Regions from separate parts of the Pseudomonas sp. NPDC087598 genome, predicted to be linked through region 1. Evidence: predicted binding sites of a transcription regulator. Region 1 holds the regulator's gene; the other holds the start of a gene.
What was found. Region 1 encodes sigma-54, which starts transcription at its own class of promoters, with help from an activator protein. Its sites were predicted from a motif close to ANTGGCATNNANNTTGCTNT; they were not measured.
Positions count from the first base shown of each region.

Region 1 (5,637 bases):
AAATCATGGAAGACCATCGAATCAACGCACTGGTCGTTGTCGATGAGGAAGATCGCCCGGTCGGCGCCTTCAACCTCTCCGATCTGCTGCGCGCAGGAGTGATGTAAATGAGCACCGATCTGCTGCAACGCGGTAAAGCAATCAAGCTGGCGGTTTTCGACGTCGACGGCGTCCTCACTGACGGACGTCTGTATTTCCTTGAAGACGGCAGTGAATTCAAGACATTCAATACGCTCGACGGTCAGGGCATCAAAATGCTGATGAACGCTGGCGTACAAACCGCCATCATCAGCGGTCGCAAAACCCCCGTGGTCGAGCGCCGGGCGAAAAACCTCGGCATCCCGCACCTGTTTCAAGGGCGCGAAGACAAATTGGTGGTTCTGGACGGTCTACTTGAACAACTGGGCCTAAGCTATGAACAGGTCGCCTACCTCGGTGACGACCTGCCCGACCTCCCGGTGATTCGCCGTGTGGGACTGGGCATGGCTGTCGCCAACGCTGCCGACTTCGTCCGCGAACACGCTCACGGCGTGACCCGGGCCCGTGGTGGCGAAGGTGCCGCCCGCGAATTCTGCGAATTGATCCTGCGCGCCCAGGACCGTCTCGATGCGGCCAACGCCGCGTACCTGTGAGCCAAACCATGTTTAGCAAAAAATTTCGCAACTTCCTGCTGTTTGGCTGCATCGCCGCGATATTCGCAGCGGTAGGCTACTGGAACATCAGCCCGGAACGCTTCCTCGACAAGCCTCCGGTCACGTCCGTCGAAACCCCTATCGACTGGTATGCAACCAATACGCATACCCTGCAATACCTGCCGGACGGCAAAGTGCAATATGAAATGACCTCCGAAAAGGCCGAACACGTCAAGGCGACCGACATTACGCTGGTCACCAAGCCCGATCTGAACATGTACCGTGGAACGGAGTTTCCGTGGCACGTGACCAGTGAACGCGGCGAAGTGAATTCGGGCGGCACCCAGGTCGAATTGATCGATTCGGTACGCATCAAGCGCACCGATGAGCAAAACCGCGATCTACTGGTCACCTCCACGCGCATGACAGTGTTCCCGCAGGAACAATATGCGCAGACCGAGCAACCCGTTAGAATCGACGGCGCTGGCGGTGTATCGACTGGCGTGGGAATGAAAGCGTATCTGAAGGAAAGCAGGATACACCTGCTATCGAACGTAAGAGGACAGTATGAGGCTCGTTAAAACCCTCCCTATTTTGCTCAGTCTGGGCGCAGCACTGGGAAGCGTGAGCGCCTGGGCTCTGCCGAACGATCAGCAACAGCCTATCCGCATCCAGGCCGACGACGCCCAACTGGACGACAAGAATGGCATTGCCACTTATAAAGGCGACGTCATCATCACTCAGGGCTCAATGAAGGTTACCGGCAACACTGTGACCATTACTCGCACGCCGGCCGGTGACATCGACGTGGTGACCTCGGTGGGCAACCTCGCCTACTTCGAGCAGTTGCAAACTGCTGGCGATACCAAACCCGTTCAAGGCTGGGGCGTGACGATCCAGTACCACGCCGCGCAAAATCGCGTCGTGCTGATCGACAAGGCCAAGGTTGTCGACAAGGACAACAACACGACCCAGGGCGAGAAAATCGTCTACGACACCGTGAAGAAACTGGCCAGCGCCGGTCGCGCTACCGGCAGCAAAGTCACCGAGTCGCGCCCGCGCATCGACATGGTGATCCAGCCGAAGAAGAAAACCGACGAGAAAACCCAGTAATGGCAACTCTGAAAGCTCAGCACCTGGCCAAGGCCTATAAAAGCCGCCAGGTCGTGCGTGACGTCAGCCTGTCGATCGACAGCGGCCAGATCGTCGGCCTGCTCGGCCCGAACGGCGCTGGCAAGACCACCTGCTTCTACATGATTGTCGGCCTGGTTCAGGCCGATCAGGGTCGTGTGCTGATCGACGATCTGGACGTCAGCCACCAGCCAATGCATGGCCGCGCCAAGGCCGGTATCGGCTATCTGCCGCAAGAAGCGTCGATCTTCCGCAAACTGTCGGTGGCCGACAACATCATGGCCATCCTCGAGACCCGTCAGGAGCTCGACAAGGCCGGCCGTCGCAAGGAGCTGGAAAGCCTGCTGCAGGAATTCCACATCAGCCACATCCGCGACAACCTCGGCATGAGCCTGTCGGGTGGTGAACGCCGCCGGGTGGAAATTGCCCGCGCGCTGGCGACCGCACCAAAATTCATCCTGCTCGATGAACCGTTCGCCGGTGTCGACCCGATTTCGGTCGGCGACATCAAGCAGATCATCCACCACCTCAAGGCCAAGGGCATCGGTGTGTTGATCACCGACCACAACGTGCGTGAGACCCTGGATATCTGCGAAACCGCCTACATCGTCAACGACGGTCAACTGATCGCCGAAGGTGACTCCGCGACCATCCTGGCCAACGATCTGGTCAAAGAAGTGTATCTGGGCCACGAATTCCGCCTGTAAGCGCAAAGTGCCCGGTGAGCCGCCCGGGCGCTGTATCGATTCAAGCAGGATTTAATACGCTTTAATTGTTACAGCGCTCTAGGCAAACACTTCAGTTTCAGGCATATAATTTGCTTAAGTTTGGCGCCCCGGCGCCCTGTAGTGGATGGCGCATAGCGCCGGCGAATAAGGTGTTAAGCCCCTGCCATGAAACCATCGCTAGTCTTGAGAATGGGCCAGCAGCTGACGATGACACCGCAGCTGCAACAGGCCATCCGCCTGCTCCAATTGTCGACCCTGGATCTGCAACAGGAAATCCAGGAGGCCCTGGAATCCAATCCGATGCTCGAACGCCAGGAAGAAGGCGACGACTTCGACAACTCCGATCCCTTGGCCGACAGCGCCGAACAGAAGCCCAACACCGAGATTCAGGAACCCTCCTATCAGGAAACCGCACCGACGGTGGACAACCTCGAGGACGGTGACTGGAGTGAGCGTATCCCCAACGAGCTTCCGGTCGATACGGCCTGGGAAGACGTTTACCAGACCAGTGCCAGCAGCCTGCCCAGCAGCGATGACGACGAGTGGGACTTCACCACACGCACTTCCGCTGGCGAAAGCCTGCAAAGCCACTTGCTGTGGCAATTGAACCTGGCACCGATGTCCGACACCGATCGACTGATCGCCGTCACCCTGATCGATTGCATCAACAATCAGGGTTATCTGGACGAAACACTCGAAGAAATCCTTGAGGCGTTCGATCCGGAGCTGGACATCGAGCTGGACGAGATCGAAGCCGTCCTGCACCGCATCCAGCAATTCGAACCCGCTGGTATTGGCGCCCGCAACCTCGGCGAGTGTCTGCTGCTGCAATTGCGCCAGTTGTCGGCCAAGACCCCTTGGCTGGCCGAAGCGAAGCGTCTGGTCACCGACTACATCGACTTGCTCGGCAGCCGCGATTACAGCCAGTTGATGCGCCGCATGAAACTCAAGGAAGACGAACTGCGTCAGGTCATCGAACTGGTGCAGAGCCTCAACCCGCGTCCGGGCTCGCAGATCGAGTCCACAGAAGCCGAGTACGTCGTACCGGACGTCATCGTGCGCAAGGACAACGAGCGCTGGCTGGTCGAGCTCAATCAGGAGTCCGTGCCACGCCTGCGGGTCAACGCCCAGTACGCCGGTTTCGTGCGTCGCGCCGATACCAGCGCCGACAACACCTTCATGCGCAATCAGTTGCAGGAAGCTCGCTGGTTCATCAAAAGCCTGCAAAGCCGCAACGAAACCCTGATGAAAGTGGCCACGCAGATCGTCGAGCATCAGCGCGGCTTCCTGGAATACGGCGACGAAGCCATGAAGCCGCTGGTCCTGCATGACATCGCCGAAGCGGTCGGCATGCACGAATCGACGATTTCCCGGGTGACCACGCAGAAATTCATGCATACCCCGCGCGGTATTTATGAACTGAAATACTTTTTCTCCAGCCACGTAAGCACCTCCGAAGGCGGCGAATGCTCGTCCACGGCGATCCGCGCGATCATCAAAAAACTGGTTGCCGCGGAAAATCAGAAAAAGCCGTTGAGTGACAGCAATTTCGCTGTTTTACTGGTGCAACAAGGCATTAAGTGGGGACGCCCAACCTTCGCAACGTACCGCGAATCCCTCGGGATCGCGCCTTCGAGCGAACGCAAGCGGTTGATGTAAGCCACGTTACAGCGTTCCAGTGGCAGGCTATCCAGCCTGCCGCTTTATGCACTGGCAACGAAGGAGAAGCTGTATGCAAGTCAACATCAGTGGACACCAACTGGAAGTGACCGAACCGCTGCGCATCTACATCAACGAGAAACTCGAACGATTGGAGCGCCATTTCGACAAGATCACCAACGTGCAAGTCACGATGTGCGTCGAAAAGCTGAAGCAGAAAATCGAAGCCACCTTGCATATACCCGGCGGAGAAGTGGTCGCCAATGCCGAGCATGACGACATGTATGCCGCGATCGACTCACTGACCGACAAGCTGGATCGCCAACTCAAAAAGCATAAGGAAAAGACCCAGAGCCTCCTCCAGGGCGCTACCGGTCGATAACCCCCTACTCCATGATCCGACTTGAAAGTATCCTGACCCCCGGCCGTTCCCTGGTGAACGTGCCGGGCGGCAGTAAAAAGAAAGCCCTCGAACAAATTGCCAACCTGATCGCCCGCGAAGTGCCGGATCTGGAGATGCAAGATGTCTTCGAGGCCCTGATCGCCCGTGAAAAACTCGGCTCTACCGGTTTTGGTAACGGCATCGCCATTCCCCACTGCCGCCTCAAGGGTTGCCAGTCGCCAATCAGCGCCTTGATGCACCTTGAAGCCCCTATCGATTTCGACGCCATCGATGGCGCCCCGGTTGACCTGCTGTTCGTTTTGCTGGTCCCGGAAGCGGCTACCGATGCACATCTGGAGTTACTACGCCAGATCGCCAGCATGCTCGACCGCAAGGACGTGCGCGATAAATTGCGCAGCGCCGCGAGCAACGAAGCCTTGTACCAGGTCGTTCTGGACGAGCAGAACGGGCACTAATCATGCGCTTGATCATTGTCAGCGGCCGTTCCGGCTCGGGTAAAAGCACCGCCCTGGATGTCCTTGAGGACAACGGTTATTACTGCATCGACAATCTGCCGGCCGGCCTGCTGCCGGAACTGGCCGAACGCGCGCTGATTCACACTGAACTGGCGCAACCGCTGGTGGCCGTGTCAATCGATGCGCGTAACCTGCCGAGCCATCTGACGCGTTTCCCGGAACTGCTTGAAGATGTCCGCAGCAAGCACATTCAGTGCGATGTCTTGTATCTGGATGCCGACGAGGAAACCCTGCTCAAGCGTTTTTCCGAAACCCGCCGTCGCCATCCGCTGAGTAACGCCAACCGCTCGCTGGCCGAAGCGATTCAGGATGAAACCGCTCTGCTCGGCCCTATCGCCGACCTCGCCGACCTGAAGATCAACACCACCAATCTGAATCTGTACCAGCTGCGCGACACCATCAAGTTGCGTTTGCTGAATCAGCCGGAGCCGGGCACCGCGTTCCTGGTCGAATCATTCGGCTTCAAGCGCGGCATGCCGGTGGATGCAGATCTGGTGTTCGATGTGCGCTGCCTGCCCAACCCGTACTGGAAACCTGAATTGCGCGCGCAATCGGGTCTCGATGAACCC
Region 1 is NZ_JBIUWQ010000011.1:102,026-107,662, forward strand. It holds gene ACIOWE_RS08950 (KpsF/GutQ family sugar-phosphate isomerase) at 1-107, shown strand, start outside; gene ACIOWE_RS08955 (HAD family hydrolase) at 108-632, shown strand; gene lptC (LPS export ABC transporter periplasmic protein LptC) at 641-1,213, shown strand; gene lptA (lipopolysaccharide transport periplasmic protein LptA) at 1,200-1,745, shown strand; gene lptB (LPS export ABC transporter ATP-binding protein) at 1,745-2,470, shown strand; gene ACIOWE_RS08975 (RNA polymerase factor sigma-54) at 2,657-4,150, shown strand; gene hpf (ribosome hibernation-promoting factor, HPF/YfiA family) at 4,224-4,532, shown strand; gene ptsN (PTS IIA-like nitrogen regulatory protein PtsN) at 4,544-5,008, shown strand; gene rapZ (RNase adapter RapZ) at 5,011-5,637, shown strand, end outside.

Region 2 (5,637 bases), on a different contig from region 1:
CAGGGTGTAGACCTTCCAGGTGTTTTCGCCGGTCTTCACCATGTACTGATCCATGACGTGGGAGTTACCCTGCGTGTCATAGATCGGCGTGCTGAACGACTTGGTGTAAGTCTCGAGTTTGGTCGGATCGAACTTGACCGCGTTGGTGCCAGTATCAACGATCACTTTTTCCGACGAGTTCAGGTTGATGCTCGACGTTACCGTCGAAGTCGATTTCGGCGCCAGGTTCGAGGTGTCGAGCTTCAGGTCGGTCAATACACCATTGATGATCTTGCCGTTGGCATCCACACCGTAGCCTTGCAGGCGCGAGGTGTAATCGGTGTTGGTGATGAAGCCCTTATCGTCAACCTTGAACGTACCGGCACGGGTGTAAGAGATCGAGCCGTTGTTGCTCATGGTGAAAAAGCCCGAACCGTTGATACCCATGTCCAACACGTTGCCGGTATTGCTGATGTCACCCTGGGTGAACTGTTGGGAAACGTTGGCCAGGCGCACGCCGTTGCCGATCACTTTGCTGCCGGTACCCAGACGAGTTGCCGAGTACACGTCTTCGAATTCTGCGCGGGACGATTTGAAACCGGCGGTTGCGACGTTGGCGATGTTGTTGCCGGTCACGTCCAGTTGTTTGTTGGCTGCATAGAGACCGCTAAGGCCGATATTGAAAGACATATTCCACTCCTTTGTGCCGGTTAGTCGGCTCTATATACCAATGGTTTGTACTTTGGACAGGGCAACGGAGCCCTTGCCGGACAGATTGAGCATCAGCTCGCCGCCGGTCTGGCTGATCGTCACGCTGTTGACGGTGGCTGGCAGGTAAGTCGCCAGGTCCGTCGCGGTGCCGTTGATCGGTGCGTTGGCTTTGAAGGTGTATGTGCCAACAGGCACGACGGTGCCGGCAGTGTCTTTGCCATCCCAAGTGAAGCTGGCGGCGCCCGCAGCGCGGCTACCCAAGTCGATAGTGCGAACAGTCTTGCCGTCCTTGTCGGTGATGGTCACGGTGCCACCAGCGATGGACGAAGGCACGGTGACCGAACCGGTCAGGCCTTTGGTCGGGTCATCGAGCTGTGCAGTATTGGTCTGCACGATCACGTTGCGACCGACCAGCGACGAAGCTTGCAGCGCTTGCGAGGAGTTGTAGTTGCCAGCAAGGCCACTCACGGTGGAGTTCAGCGTGGTAATGCCTTCCAGGCTACTGAACTGTGCCAACTGGGCAACGAATGCACTGTTGTCCTGCGGATCAAGCGGGTTCTGGTTTTTCAGCTGGGTAACCAGCAGTTGCAGGAACGCGTCCTTGCCCAGCGCCTGGCCACCGGTAGAGCTGTTAGTGGCCGAAGCAATGCCATCGGCTGTCGAACTGGTCTTTTTAGACGAGTTGGCCAACAGATCCTTGGTGCTTATGGTGTTGCTGACATCGGAAACACTCATGGCAATCGCCCCTTATCACTGACCGAGGGTCAGTACCTTCTGCATCATGGTTTTCGCGGTGTTCATCATTTCGGCGTTGGTCTGGAACGAACGGCTCGCGGAAATCATGTCAGCCATCTCTTCCACCACGTTGACGTTCGGGTAGTAGACGTAACCTTTGGCGTCGGCCGCCGGATGGTTCGGCTCGTAACGCGCTTCGAGGTTGCTCTGGTCTTCGACCACACCAAGCACCTGCACGCCTTGACCGGCGGCATCCTGGCTCTGGAACAGCGAGTTGCTGCCGCTGTTCTGACCGCCCTGGAACATGGTGGCGAACACCGGGTGACGGGCGCGGTAGGTCTGGTCGATGCTCGACGAGACGGTTTCAGCGTTGGCGATGTTCGACGCCACGGTGTTCAGACGCGTGGTTTGTGCGCTCATGCCGCTGCCGGCAATGTTGAAAACGCTGGACAGGGACATGAATTACTCTCCGCGCAGGGCTGAAACCAGCCCTTTGAATTTGCTGTTGAGCAGGGTGAAGCTGGCCTGGAAACCGACGGCGTTTTCCGCGTAATTCGATTGCTCAAGCTGAGCGTCCACGGTGTTCTGGTCGATCGACGGTTGCATCGGCGTGCGATACAGCAGCGATTCGTCGCCATTGCCCAGACCTTCTGCCTCGATGTGACGGCTGTTGGTCATGTTCAGAGCGATGGTGCCGTTGGCGTTCTTCTGGGTCTGTGCTTCAAGCACTTTGGAGAAGTCCAGATCCCGAGCCTTGTAGTTCGGGGTATCGGCGTTGGCGATGTTGTTCGCCAGGACTTCGGCACGCTGGGCGCGGAAGCCAAGAGCCTTTTCGTGAATGCCGAGCGCTTTATCGAAGCTGATGCTCATGTCGGGAACCTTCGGGTGACCGGTTTTTCGTAACTGAGCTTTAGCAAGCGCCGTGCCAATGCGAGAAACGCCCGAAAACCGGGGCTTTGCGCGGTGTCGGCAAAGCGGCAATGCCAGAAAAGCGGCAACCGGTTTCCGCCGGATGCCGCTTTTCTGCCGCTTGCCATCTCTCTATCAGCTAACACTGAACTCTGTGGGAGCGAGCCTGCTCGCGAAGGCGGCGTGTCAGTCACCAATCATGCTGAATGAGAAACCGCTTTCGCGAGCAGGCTCGCTCCCACAGGGTTTGTGGTGGATTCGGGCCTAACACCTGGCATAAAAAAACGGCAGGCCTTTGCGGGCCTGCCGTTTTTTGTGTTGCCGATGCAATCATTTCGCCTGGTAAATGATCCCCGGGCTGCACTGGACCATCTGATAATGATCCGGCAAACCGTTCAACGCTTCGGAAGCGCCAAGGAACAGATAACCGCCCGGCTTCAACGTACTATGAATGCGCAACAGGATGTCCTTCTTCACCTCGGCGGAGAAGTAGATCAGCACGTTGCGGCAGAACACGATGTCGAACTTGCCCAGCGCTGCATAGCTGTCGAGCAAGTTGAACGAGCGGAACTCCACACGGTTCTTGATCGGCGCCTTGATTACCCAGCGCCCCGGCCCTTTCGGGTCGAAGTATCGCTGCAGACGCTCGGCGGACAAACCGCGACCGATCGCCAGGCTGTCGTACTCGCCAGTCTTGCAGTTGTTCAGCATAAGGCCGGACAAATCAGTGGCAACGATCTGCACGCCCATCTTCAACTGACCGAGGTTGACGCGTTCGAACTCGTCGATCGACATCGACAGCGAATACGGTTCCTGACCCGACGAGCACGCCGCCGACCAGATCCGCAGACGCTGGTTGGGACTGGCCTTGATCGCCTCGGGCAGTACCTTGTTCTTCAAGACTTCAAACGGATAGGTGTCACGAAACCACAGGGTTTCGTTGGTCGTCATGGCATCGACCACCTGCTCGCGCAAACCGCTGCGCGGCTGGGTCTGGATGCGCTGTACCAGCTCACCCAGGGATTTGATGCCTTGCTGCTCCATCAGTTTGTTGAGACGGCTCGAGACCAGGTACTGCTTGTTTTCACCGAGCAAAATGCCACAGGCTTTTTCCAGGAAGACCCGGAACTGTTCGAAATCCAAATTACCCGTAGACAATGATGCCGCCTCTTAAATCGTGTTGACCGCCAGGGGCAAAAGGCCCCTAGCTGATATCTGCTGCTTTGATCCGGTCGACTACCCGGGATGCCAGGTCATCAGGGCGGAATTTGGCCAAAAAGTCATCGGCACCGACTTTCTTGACCATCGCCTGATTGAATACCCCGGACAACGAAGTATGCAGGATGATATGAAGCTTTTGCATGCGCGCGTCGCCGCGGATCTCCGCCGTCAGGGTGTACCCGTCCATCTCCGGCATCTCGATGTCGGAGATCATCATCAGGAACTCTTCTTCCGGCTTCTTGCCCTCGTCGACCAGCTTGCGCAGGTAATCCAGCGCCTGCTTGCCGTCGTTCAGCGCCACCACTTCAACGCCGATCGTCTGCAGGCAACGCGTGACCTGCTTGCGCGCCACCGACGAGTCATCGACCGTCAGCACCCGCAGCGACAACGCCTTGGTCTGGGTCTCGACATCGACCACGCCGACCGAAATCGCTTCCGGCGTCGGTGCGACTTCCGCCAGCACTTTCTCGACGTCGATGATTTCGACTAACTGATTGTCCACCCGAGTCACAGCGGTCAGGTAATGATCGCGACCGGTACCCTTGGGTGGTGGATGAATCTCTTCCCAGTTCATGTTGACGATGCGCTCCACCGAGCGGACCAGGAAACCCTGGGTCTTGGTGTTGTACTCCGTGATGATCACGAACGGGTTTTTCTTGTCTTTCAACGCACCCGAGCCGGTAGCCATTGCCAGATCAAGGATCGGAATGGTCGCCCCCCGGATATTCGCCACCCCGCACACGACAGGACTGGACTTGGGCATCAACGTCAGCGACGGGCATTGCAGCACTTCCCGCACCTTGAACACGTTGATTCCGTAGAGCTGCTGACCGTCGAGACGGAACAACAACAGCTCCAGGCGATTCTGCCCCACCAGTTGCGTGCGCTGGTTCACCGAATCCATTACACCAGCCATGCCCAGACTCCTACACCAACGCCACGGGTTGTTGCGACGCACATTCCTTGCTAAACGGCACGGCGCTTGCTTTTTAACTCGTATGAACGCTCAAACGACATTTTTCCGACGCCTGACATCTCCCCTTCGCAGAGGGCTTTGCGCGGTGTCCGCCGTTTGCTTCTTTTTCGCTGGCAGCCCTGCCATTGCTGATGCGGTTACCTTGCCTGACATGCTTATCGGCGTCACTCAGGGCTTTCTTGAGTTCACCGTAGAAGACTATCTGGCTACCAGTCAAACGGAAGGCCGCTACGAAATCGAAGTCAACCAGCTCGATCCCCGTATGCGCATGCCTATGTGCGACAAGGAATTGACAGCCTCGCTGGAGAGTCCGGCACGTCCGCTGGGCCGGGTAACCGTCAAGGTTCGCTGTGAAGGCAACTCGCCGTGGACCGTGTTCGTGCCCGCTCAAGTCCGCCTGTTTCGCGAGATTGTGACCACCACCCGACCACTCAAACGCGCCGGGATTATCGAGCCGCAGGATGTGACCTTGCGTGAACGCGACATCAGCGTGATCAATCAAGGTTTCCTGACGTCGGTAGACGAAGCGATCGGGCAAAAATTAACCCGACCAACGGTCGCGGATCAGGTCATTACTCTGGTCCACCTTGAGCAGGCCGAAGTCGTGCGCAAGGGCGATCAAGTGGTCATCACCGCCCGCAGCGGCACACTTGCCGTGCGCATGCCCGGCGAAGCGCTGGCCAATGGCGGTTTGAAAGAACAGATCCGGGTGAAAAACCTCAACTCCCAACGCGTCATCAAGGCGCAAGTCACCGCGCCGGGCCAGGTGGAAGTGGCCATGTAAAACACTCATGAGAAAACTGGCGCGGACCCCGTCGCTTCCCTAAACTGTGCCGCAGCAGGACACGCGCCGGCGCATGCAGACTCATTGGCAAATGAGCCTAAAGTTTTCCAGGGGATGGCCGAAAACATGGCAAGCGTCCAAATTCCCAGAGGTTTTTTATCATGGTCATCGATTTCAGCCGTTTGAACAGCTCCTCGTCACTTACGGGCAGTACACGTACCAGCAACGCCAAGGAAACCGCCGAAACCGGCACCTCCGCGCCGCTGAATACCCCGGCCGAAACGGCCAGTACCGCAAAAAGCGGGGAATCGGTACACCTCAG
Region 2 is NZ_JBIUWQ010000080.1:1,633-7,269, forward strand. It holds gene flgE (flagellar hook protein FlgE) at 1-669, opposite strand, end outside; gene flgD (flagellar hook assembly protein FlgD) at 700-1,425, opposite strand; gene flgC (flagellar basal body rod protein FlgC) at 1,441-1,884, opposite strand; gene flgB (flagellar basal body rod protein FlgB) at 1,888-2,295, opposite strand; gene cheR (protein-glutamate O-methyltransferase CheR) at 2,665-3,492, opposite strand; gene ACIOWE_RS27625 (chemotaxis protein CheV) at 3,539-4,471, opposite strand; gene flgA (flagellar basal body P-ring formation chaperone FlgA) at 4,554-5,315, shown strand; gene flgM (flagellar biosynthesis anti-sigma factor FlgM) at 5,477-5,637, shown strand, end outside.
Region 2: a site for sigma-54 is predicted at 2,336-2,355, ahead of flgB (flagellar basal body rod protein FlgB). Genes of this name have one in related genera too.